2 linked regions of the Persicobacter psychrovividus genome follow. The protein of the gene in region 1 interacts with the protein of each later gene in a pairwise test. Links are inferred from orthologs where the notes say so. Each region holds a gene or a part of one and is shown on either strand. Other genes may lie near its edges.

Evidence for each region. Proteins that work in one complex are often made in the same cells at the same time.
Region 2: the proteins of AABK40_RS00550 (region 1) and AABK40_RS03775 interact in binary tests that used the Escherichia coli proteins (3 or more experiments, as listed by UniProt). The link is inferred for Persicobacter psychrovividus from one-to-one orthologs.

The regions. Positions count from the first base shown.
Region 1 is NZ_AP025292.1:136,339-142,271, forward strand. Bases 1,518-4,878 are described here. They hold AABK40_RS00550 (2-oxoglutarate dehydrogenase E1 component), read right to left. Parts: upstream 4,481-4,878; coding sequence 1,718-4,480; downstream 1,518-1,717. Other genes in these bases: odhB (2-oxoglutarate dehydrogenase complex dihydrolipoyllysine-residue succinyltransferase), read right to left, coding at 1,518-1,658. In the rest of the region: more of odhB, read right to left, coding at 84-1,517; AABK40_RS00590 (aspartyl protease family protein), read right to left, coding at 5,891-5,933. UniProt on the Escherichia coli protein: E1 component of the 2-oxoglutarate dehydrogenase (OGDH) complex which catalyzes the decarboxylation of 2-oxoglutarate, the first step in the conversion of 2-oxoglutarate to succinyl-CoA and CO(2).
Region 2 is NZ_AP025292.1:852,600-857,563, forward strand. What follows is about bases 885-3,801. They hold AABK40_RS03775 (ABC-F family ATP-binding cassette domain-containing protein), read right to left. Parts: upstream 3,355-3,801; coding sequence 1,414-3,354; downstream 885-1,413. Other genes in these bases: AABK40_RS03770 (type IX secretion system plug protein), read right to left, coding at 885-1,302; AABK40_RS03780 (hypothetical protein), read right to left, coding at 3,459-3,782; AABK40_RS03785 (T9SS type A sorting domain-containing protein), read right to left, coding at 3,782-3,801. Outside these bases: more of AABK40_RS03770, read right to left, coding at 25-884; more of AABK40_RS03785, read right to left, coding at 3,802-4,964. UniProt on the Escherichia coli protein: Genetic data indicate it may be involved in ribosome assembly or function.

The sequences.
Region 1 (5,933 bases):
ATTTTCACAGATTACTTTTTTCATTTAAAATAAATCAAGTCAATCCTTTTAATCAGGGTAATCATGGCCTTAAAACCAACACTTTAAATTCCCAACAACAGGCGCGAAGGATCTTCAAGTAGTTCTTTCACGCGAACGAGGAAGCCTACCGATTCTCGGCCGTCGATAATGCGGTGGTCGTAGCTTAGTGCGACATACATAATCGGCAGAATTTTCACTTCGCCATTCACCGCCATTGGGCGCTCAACGATGTTGTGCATTCCTAAAATTGCCGACTGTGGAGCATTGATGATTGGCGTGGAGAGCATGGATCCGAAGATTCCCCCGTTGGTGATGGTGAATGTTCCACCAGTCATTTCATCAATGGAAAGTTTATTGTTTTTGGCTTTTGTGGCCAGTTCAACGATGGTTTTTTCGATGGTATCAAAAGACATCTCCTCGGCATTTCTGATCACGGGCACCACCAGGCCTTTAGGAGCAGAAACAGCAATGGAAATATCGCAGAATTCATTATACACCATCTCATCTCCGTCGATCTGTGCATTTACTGCAGGGAATTCTTGAAGGGCCAGGCAACAGGCTTTGGTGAAGAAAGACATGAAGCCGAGATTGACCTCATATTTCTTCTTGAAAGATTCTTTGTACTTTTTACGAAGATCCATGATCGGCTGCATGTTCACCTCATTGAAGGTGGTCAGCATCGCCGTTTCATTTTTCACCTGTACCAGTCGTTTGGCAATGGTTTTGCGCAAAGGCGTCATGCGCTTGCGTTCCTGCCCGCGGCCTTCGACTTTAAGACTTGGGGAAGGTGCTGATTTTTCCGCACTTTTCTGAGGTGCTTTAGGCGCTGTGGAGGCTTTGGCATTGAGGGCATCTTCTTTGGTGATGCGGCCATCCTTACCAGTTCCATTAACATTTTCAGCCTTAATTCCTTTTTCAGCCAATATTTTTGCAGCAGCAGGAGAGCTGTGACCAGAGGCGTAGCTGTCATTGTTCGCCGCTGGCATTGGGTTTGGTGTTTCGTCCTCTTTTGCTGCTGTCTGTGTCGAGGAAGCGGAGGAGCCTCCTGCGTTTTTAGTGATTTTACACAGTGGCGCACCGATGTTCAGGGTGTCGCCTTCCTCGGCAATGGTTTCAAGTACGCCTGTGGCTTCGGCAGTGAGTTCGAAAGTCGCTTTGTCGGATTCAATTTCGGCAATGACTTCATCCATCTCCACCTGATCGCCCGTGCTTTTCAGCCAGGAGGCAATCACCACCTCAGTGATGGATTCCCCAACGGTAGGAACGTTCATTTCAACAACTTCCCCTTCGCTACTATCGCTACTTTTGTGCTCCTGCTCATTACCGCCATTGTCGTTTTGGCTTTGTGCCTGACTGTCGGTATTTTCTTCTTTGCTGGTATCGGCAGATCCTTCGCCTGCGGCAGATTCGTCGATCTTACATACCAGACCACCGATTTCAAGGGTTTCCCCTTCTTCAGCGACAATGCTCAGCTTTCCGCCTGCTTCGGCGGTAAGTTCAAAAGTGGCTTTGTCGGATTCCATCTCGCAGATGACCTCGTCCATTTCTACCACATCACCGTCACTTTTCAACCATTGTGCAATGGTAACTTCACTGATTGATTCCCCAACATTAGGGACTGTTACTTCAAGGCTCATAATTTCTTATGTTGGAATGTTTTTGGAAAAGAGGCCTGACGCCCCTTTTTTTAGATTGATTATTTTAGGTCGAAAGTGGTTTCGACGATGATTGCTTGATTTTTCGCATGCAACTTGGCGTAACCTGTTGCTGGCGATGTGGAGGTGTTTCTCGAGATACAGCGGATGTTTCTGCTTTCAGGGAAGTTCTCACGGATAAACCACCAGGCACCCATGTTTTTCGGTTCTTCCTGAACCCATACCACTTCGGCTTTTTTGTATTTGTCGAGCAAGTCTTCCACTTGCTTTGTTGGGAATGGGTGAATTTGCTCCACCCTTACCAGTGCGACGTCCTCACGCTTGTCGTTGCGTTGTTTTTCCAGCAGGTCGTAATAAACTTTCCCAGAACAGAACACCACTCGCTTGGTTTTTCTTGGTCCTGCCTTAGGGTCGTCAATTATTTCCTGGAAGGAAGTTTTCTCCGTGAAATCACTGATGGGCGAAACCACCTCAGGGTGTCGCAACAATGATTTCGGTGACATATTCACTAATGGCTTTCTGAAATCCCAGGTAAGCTGGCGACGCATAGCATGGAAGAAGTTCGCTGGCGTGGTGATGTTGGTGATGATCCAGTTTTGGTTGGCAGAAATTTGCAGGAAGCGTTCCAGTCGTGCTGAAGAGTGCTCTGGCCCCTGACCTTCGTAACCGTGAGGCAACAGCATCACGAGGGCACTCATGGAGTTCCATTTTGTTTCTGACGAACAGATAAACTGATCAATCATTACCTGAGCACCATTGGCGAAATCGCCGAATTGTGCTTCCCAGATGGTTAATGCATTAGGGTTGGCAGTGGAGTAACCATACTCAAAACCGAGCACGGCATATTCTGAAAGCAATGAGTTGTAGTTGCTGAAATGCTCCTGCTTTTCGTCGATGTGGTTCAGCGAGTTGTATTTCTCGTTGGTTTCAGAATCGAACAATGCAGCATGGCGGTGCGAGAAGGTTCCACGAATAACGTCCTGACCTGTCAGGCGTACCTTTTTTCCTTCAATCAGCATTGAACCATAAGCCAGTAACTCGCCAGCGGCCCAGTTGAGTTTCTGCTCCTCGAAGAACATATTTTTACGCTCCTTGATCAGCTTTTCGATCTGGCGCAAAACCTTAAACCCTTCTGGTACGGTGGTGAGCGCGGTAGCCACCTGATTGATTTTCAGTTCATCAATCCCTGTAATTGGCGAGTAGTCAAAGTCCTCGCCCTTGGATTTCCGCAAAGCTTGCCATTGTCTTTCGAGCGGTTGCAGCTTATAAGGCAGCGGGCTTTGCTTCACCAGGTTGAGGCGATCCTGCAACAGCTGGCGGAACTGCTTGTCCATTTCCTGCGCTACTTTGGCATCCATTTCCCCGCGCTCCGAAAGGTATTTGGAGTAAACCTCTCTTGGGTTCGGGTGCTTGGCAATTTTTTTGTAAAGCTGTGGCTGGGTGAATTTCGGCTCATCCGACTCATTATGTCCATGGCGACGGTAGCAAACCATGTCGATATAAACATCGCGATTAAATTTCTGACGATACTCAATGGCAATCTCCATGGCATGTACCACCGCTTCAGGGTCATCGCCATTCACGTGCATAACGGGGCAATCCGTTACTTTAGCGATATCGGTACAGTAAATACTTGATCGCGCATCGTGGTAGTTGGTCGTGAAACCAATCTGGTTGTTGATCACAAAATGGATGGTACCACCAGTATTGAAACCGTGCAGTTTGGCCATTTGCGTGATTTCATACATGATGCCCTGCCCTGCAATGGCGGCATCACCATGAATGAGAACGGGAACAATTTTATGGTAATCGTTCTCGTAAAGGTAATCAATTTTTGCACGGGTATTTCCCTGCACTACAGGATTTACCGCCTCCAGGTGTGAAGGGTTTGGCGTCAGGTTCAGCTTTACTTTTTCGCCTGTTCGTGCAACAATATCAGAGGAATAGCCGAGGTGATATTTTACGTCACCGTCTCCCATGGTGGAATCTGAAGGGGTGTTTCCTTCAAATTCGTTGAATATTTGCTCATAGGTTTTACCCATGATATTGGCCAGTACGTTCAGTCGGCCACGGTGAGCCATACCGATAACAAACTCTTCCGCACCTAAAGCAGCACCATGGTGAATCATGGCGTCAAGTGCAGGAATGGTTGTTTCCCCTCCTTCAAGGGAGAAGCGTTTCTGCCCGATATATTTGGTGTGGAGGAAATTCTCGAACACGACCGCCTCATTGAGTTTACCAAGGATATGGCATTTTTGGTCGTAGTCAAAGGATTTGTGGATGGCGTAATCTTCCACTGTATCTTTAAACCACTGTTGAATTTCAGGCTCACGGATGTACATAAACTCAAACCCAATGTGGTGAGAGTAAATGGCTTTCAGTTTGTCGATAATCTGATTAAGCGTACCGTTTTCCAGTCCGATTTCCTTTCCAGCTTCAAAGGTCGTTTCACCGTCGGCATCTGTGAGTCCAAATTCTGTTGGATCCAGATACGCTTTCCAGTAGCGGCGTTCACGTACAGGGTTGGTTTTTGTTTTTAGGTGTGCACGGGTACGGAAGGCATAAATAAGGTTTCGGACGCAAATTTCTTTATATGCGTGAGAATCGGTATTGGTGTCCGCTCCTACTTTCTGCTGAAAGTCAGGGGAAGGGGTTTCTTCGTTTTGGTAATGCGAAGAAAACTCAAATCCTTCAAAAAATTTTTGCCAACTCTCATCCACAGATTGTGGGTTTTGTTGGTACTGAGCATACAGTTCGTCGATGTAGTCACCGTGTGCATTAGCGATGTAGGAGTATTTGTCCATCAGCCTGATTTCTATATGTTTCGGTCATGATTGTAAGACTGTTGTAACAGCCTCTAACCAAATTTAGCTTCATTATTTATCAATCAAAAACCGTGTAAACGGGTAGGCAATTTATGGATTCTGATTCAATGTGGCGGATTTACTCAAGGTTACATTTATAGCGCTTTTTTTTGATGGTATGTGATGTTTTTTAGCGTAAAAATGGCGTTTGGGCATCAAAAGATCGCATAATTATACAAAGGGGGCTTCTGTTGTTATGAATTTTGATGGCGATCGGTAAAGGGGATTTTTTTCTTTTTTGTGATGGCATCCTTAGCTGCGGTACGCCTTGTGTTGGTGGGTTTCTGCTTATCTTTCCAAAGATAATTTAGGGCAGGATGATATTATTTATGAATTTATTGACTTCAGATATTAAAAAAGCATAATTAAGGCTCTTGCAGGCGCTTTTTTTAAATAAAGGGTTTGTAAAAGAAAAAAGGAATACTACCTTTGCAAAGCAATTTTGAAAAGGGGGCTTTCGAGACCCTATTTTTTTCTGTGATTGCAAAACAATTTTGGCTTCGTAGCTCAACTGAATAGAGCACTTGATTACGGCTCAAGAGGTTCCAGGTTTGAATCCTGGCGAGGTCACAAACACTTATTGGCGGTGTATAAAAGCTAATGAACTGGCTTCGTAGCTCAACTGAATAGAGCACTTGATTACGGCTCAAGAGGTTCCAGGTTTGAATCCTGGCGAGGTCACAAACACTTATTAGCGGTGTATAAAAGCTAATGAACCGGCTTCGTAGCTCAACTGAATAGAGCACTTGATTACGGCTCAAGAGGTTCCAGGTTTGAATCCTGGCGAGGTCACAAACACTTATTGGCGGTGTATAAAAGCTAATGAACTGGCTTCGTAGCTCAACTGAATAGAGCACTTGATTACGGCTCAAGAGGTTCCAGGTTTGAATCCTGGCGAGGTCACAAACACTTATTAGCGGTGTATAAAAGCTAATGAACCGGCTTCGTAGCTCAACTGAATAGAGCACTTGATTACGGCTCAAGAGGTTCCAGGTTTGAATCCTGGCGAGGTCACAAACACTTATTAGCGGTGTATAAAAGCTAATGAACCGGCTTCGTAGCTCAACTGAATAGAGCACTTGATTACGGCTCAAGAGGTTCCAGGTTTGAATCCTGGCGAGGTCACAAACACTTATTGGCGGTGTATAAAAGCTAATGAATCGGCTTCGTAGCTCAACTGAATAGAGCACTTGATTACGGCTCAAGAGGTTCCAGGTTTGAATCCTGGCGAGGTCACAAAACTCCTGAAGATGATTCAGGAGTTTTTTTATGCCTCATTTTTTTTATGCAGGGATTTTCAAAATATTGGCGGAAGTAGCCTGTTGTGAATGCCCACTAAATAGACTGAGCCTAAATCAGGTCTTTTAACTGAAATTTGACTTTGGTTCGATGG
Region 2 (4,964 bases), 720 kb from region 1 along the record:
GAAAAACGATGTTTGCAATGGCAATTATTGTTGTTGCGTATTGAATGCCCGATATCCAATCACCTGATCAGCACGGTCTGTCGGCCCTCGATAGTAAACGATAATATCATAATCGTTCTCCGTGTCAAAGAAGCTACCTTCAACATCCCACCATTGATGACCACCGCCTAATACAACATACTGATAGTTGTAAAAACCCTGTTTCAGTAAAGTTGTACAAGTATAGATTCCCGATTGCGGATCTTTCTTCATTCTTAGTTCGGGTTGCAATTCCCAGTTGCTAAATGCCCCGATGACAAAGATCTTCCCCTGATCAAAATTGGGTGCTTCCAGCGAGAAGGTTGTTTTCATATAGTCACTTCCTGCAAGGTCTTGCTCCAAGCCGACATTCTCCAAGAAGAACTGGCCGTTTTGGTCTTTATAGCCCACATAAGGCTCCCCCTGACGACTCCTGTCGGTATTTAACCAGGCATAATTCATATAATCATCTCGACGAATTTTGGCGACATTACGCCCAGTGTAAGAAACAGATCTCAAGTCGATAAATCGGTATTCGTTACCACCAAGAAAATTATTTTCACCATTAAAGAAATTGTATTCCACCTGCCCGAGGTCATGCCTAACATTGGTGGGCTTGAGGTTGAAAATGGCATTGTCCCATCGGTGGTTTTGTCTTAATACCACTTTCAGGTCCGTGAATGCATTGCTTATCGTGTAAGAACCATAATTTATCTGGAAATTGATCTGCTGTTTAATGTCGCGATCCATCACTAAATCTGATCGGCTCAGTTTGGCATCGATGCCTGCAATGTTTCTGTAAACCACAAATCGGGCCGTCAGAATCAAATCCTCAGGGTCACTTTCTTTATAAACCACCACAACGTAATTTCCTGACATTTTCACCCTCGGGATTTGAAGCTGATATTTCACGAAATCCACACGCGTATTTTCCGAGAACTCATAATCATTAATGTTGAACTCATTATAATTATCGAGGTACTCCATATTGGCCAAATTCGAGGGCTTCCAATCGTAATTACAGTGAATAAGCTTTGCGCGATATTCCTGATAATCTTCGGCAAGGTCGTCAAATTCTAAAATCAGCTGTTGGCCGTTAAGAGGCACCACAGGGGCGATCATCATCTGAACGGGGTCAGTAGTTTTGGGAAATAGCTTTACCGCTTTAATATTGCTTTGATAAATGTGATCTCGGTAGAGCATCTTGGTCTTTTTGGCGAAACTGACGGAAGTTGTAAAGACCATCAGCGCAAGACCTAAAATAAAGGGAATTGGGCGTAACATGTTGTTGAATTAAACTTGTAATCTTTGAATATAGTAAGCTTTGGTCAAAAGAAAAAAGCCCAATGAAGGCAAGGAGCGATCATTGGGCTTTTGTGTGGTCAGGAAGTTCTTTTAGAGTTTTTCCTCGAGGTCTGATACGGCCGTGGCATACTGTTCCCATAGCTCGTTGGCTTTGTTCAAATCCGCTTTCACCGTTTCCAGTGCCTGAGTAACTTCCACCACTTTTTGGGCATCATTATATAAAGCGGGATCGCCCAATTGCATTTCTATTTCTTCTTTTTTCTCCTCCAGGTTCATGCATTTCTGCTCCACCTTTTCGAGTTCTTTTTGTGCTTTGCGTAATTCTCGCTGAATATTCTTGCGCTCCGATTGGGAGTACTCCTGTTTTTTACTCACCACCGTTTCCTGAACCGCTTCAGTGGACAAGGAAGCATTATCCGTTTGTTCGGCCTGCTGTTTTTCTACCCAATGGTTGTATTCGGCAAGGGTACCAGGATATTCTTTAATCTGTCCTTCTTCGATGTACCAAATCTTGTTGGCAACCTGTTCGATGAAGTTCCTGTCGTGAGATACAAGCAACAACGAGCCTTCATAATTCTGAAGTGCCTGTGCCAGTACATTCACCGACTGAATGTCGAGGTGGTTGGTAGGCTCATCGAGCAAAAGAAAGTTGGCTTCAGAAATCAGTACTTTCGCCAGCGCAACCCGTGATTTTTCTCCCCCAGAGAGGACTTTAATATTTTTGAAAACATCATCACCATTAAAAAGGAAAGCACCGAGCAGACTTCTGAGTTCCGTTTCTGTTAAGGAAGTTCCCGTTTGCTTGAGCTCTTCAATCAGGTCGTTTTCCAGGGTCAACGACTCCAATTGGTGCTGAGCAAAGAATGACGGTATGGTGTTGTGCCCAAGGCTTGCGGCTCCCTGTTGAATTGGTTCAGTGCCCATTAAAATACGCAACAGGGTCGATTTTCCTTTGCCATTGGCACCCACCAAAGCAATTTTGTCCCCTTTTTCAACGGTTCCCGAAGCCGCCTTCAGAATCTCCAACTCAGGAGAATAGGCCTTGTCCACCTTATCGAAAGTCGCTACAAAACGACCTGAAGGTTGGTTGAAGGTAAAGCGCATATTCACTTTGGCCTTTTCTTCCTGCACCTCATCGACCATTTCCATACGCTCAAGTTCTTTTACCCTTGATTGTACCTGTCGAGCTTTGGTTGCTTTGGAGCGGAATCGTTCAATGAACCGTTCCGTTTCTTTTATTTTTTGTTGCTGATTTTCATAAGCATTACGTTGAATCTCCGTTCGGGCAACCTTTTCCTTTTTATAGAAATCATAATTACCAGGATAGAGGTTCAGCTTTCCTTGGGAAACTTCCACCGTAATATCGGTGCAGTTATTAAGGAATTGCTGATCGTGAGAAACGACAATCACCGCGCCATCATAGGATTTAAGGTAATTTTCCACCCATTGAATGGAAGGTAAATCCAGGTGGTTGGTAGGCTCATCGAGCATCAGTAGGGAAGGTTTTTCCAGGAGTAATTTGGCCAGCATTACCCGCATACGCCATCCCCCCGAAAACTGACTCAATGGCTTGGTCAGTTCAAAAGTTTTGAAGCCAATCCCTTCAAGAATTTCCTCCGCTTTAGATTTCAGGCTGTAACCCCCAAGCGTTTCGAAGCGCTCCTGCATGCTTGCGAGTTGCTCGACCATCTCTTCCTTATAGTCGGTTTCCATCTTCTGAATCAGCGCTTCCATATCTGCCTGTAATTTGAGCGCCTCCTCAAAAGCACTCATGGCGATATTCAAAATACTGTCATCAGACTGAAAGGATAACAAATCCTGATTCAGGTAGCCTAAAGTAGTTTCTTTGCTTTTGGTAATATCACCTTCATCGGGGGTGTATTCTCCAGCAATGATGCGCAAAAGGGTCGATTTTCCTGCGCCGTTGGCACCAATCAGGGCGATTTTATTTTTTGGTTTGATATGTAATGAAGCCTCAAAATAGATCGGGCGACCACTGATGTAATAGGTAAGATTATTTATTGCAAGCATGTATTTCTACTTTAAGATCTGTCTTCCTGAAATGGAATTTACAAATTTAGGACATATTGCCCGATTTTAAAGGTTTTGAACTGTTTTAGCCGAAGATTTCATACCTAAGAATGACTCTTTAGGGGAATCATGCCGACAAAACGTGCTAACCAGGGGTTTTCAGTATTTAGGCTGATACTAACAGGCGGATGTTTTTGGAGGTGATTGAGGAACTCCATGAGTGCTTTGCCCGAACGCCCTTTACCTGTAAAGATCACCCTGAGGTTTGCAGTTCCTGAAATTAGTGGGCTGATGGCATGGGTGGCATAATTGTCCCACTGCAATAAGTCGCTGTTTTCTATCAGGGAACTGGATAAGTACGGGTGGGGCTGAAAACCCACAGGAGGGGATTCCCAACAGTGAAAATGGATGAGCATTTCGTTTTTCATTATTCAATAACGATTTTTTGGGTCCGAATTCCTTGACTGGATTTAAACTGCAGAAGCAAGATTCCCTGTTTTCTGGGGAAAGGTATTTTTTGACTTTCGTTGGCCTGTAACTTAGTTGCTACTCCTATACGCTGCCCGAGCATGTTGAATATGGCCACTTCGGAATTCAGCGAACTTTTTACAGTTAATTGTTGGCCCGCCTTCAGGGGGTTGGGATAAGCAGCCGTAGACCACGAGACGTTGGAAGAAGGTTCCGCATTTTCAAGTAATAAAATGCCACCACTTTTTTGTCCGACAAGTACATGTGGGGAGTTGGGGGTGAAAAAACCAATATTGATATGGTTTTCATCTCCTAATCTGAAACTTTTTGGAGTATCTGAGTCGGTTAGTTGCCAGGTGTTGGTGGTAAAAGTCGGCTCAGTATCCAAATCAGTAATGACCGTCAGCTGTTGTGAAAAGTCTGTTTTGAGCAGGTAGTCACCTTGTGGATCATTGACATAAAACACCGAAGGGTTGGCCTGTGTGTAATTATCTTCGATGGATAGATAGCGATCCGTGATCAGTGAAAAGTCGATGCGGTAATCGGAAATTTCAGGCGCCCACAGTTCCAGTCGACCTTCTTTTCTGGCCATAATAGCAAAAGTTTTTCCTTCTTTGCTGAAAAAATGAATTTGGTCGTGAAACCGAAGCTGCGTAAAGCTGCTCAGGTTATTGCTCATGGGCTGAAATGCGGTAAAACCATTTTCGGTAGCCAGGGCGACATACAGGGTTCTGAACCGTAAATCTGGATTGGCCATGCTTAAAAGAATGTCAGCTTTTCCGTCTTGGTTGAGGTCAAAAGATTGCAACTTTGGAAAGGCACCATCAAGCTGATCGGTATTCAGCATTGTTGTCGGTTTTTGGGTAAGCGATGCCTGCTGATTGTTGCCATTATTTTCAAAATACTGAAGGTCAAAATAACTTTTACCGTCCACCATTTTTCCTTGCCCAGCAACGAGCAGGTCATTTTTTTGATCGTCATTTAAATCAATGGTAATCGCTGAGGCATATGCCCCAACGTCGATCATTTCCCCTTGCAGATAATTGTTGGTTTTAAGTTGATATTCCCCATCGACAAGGTCTAATTTCCAAAGGGTGTTTTTAAAGTCTACGCCGAAGTTATCGTTTTCATTATAGTTCGAT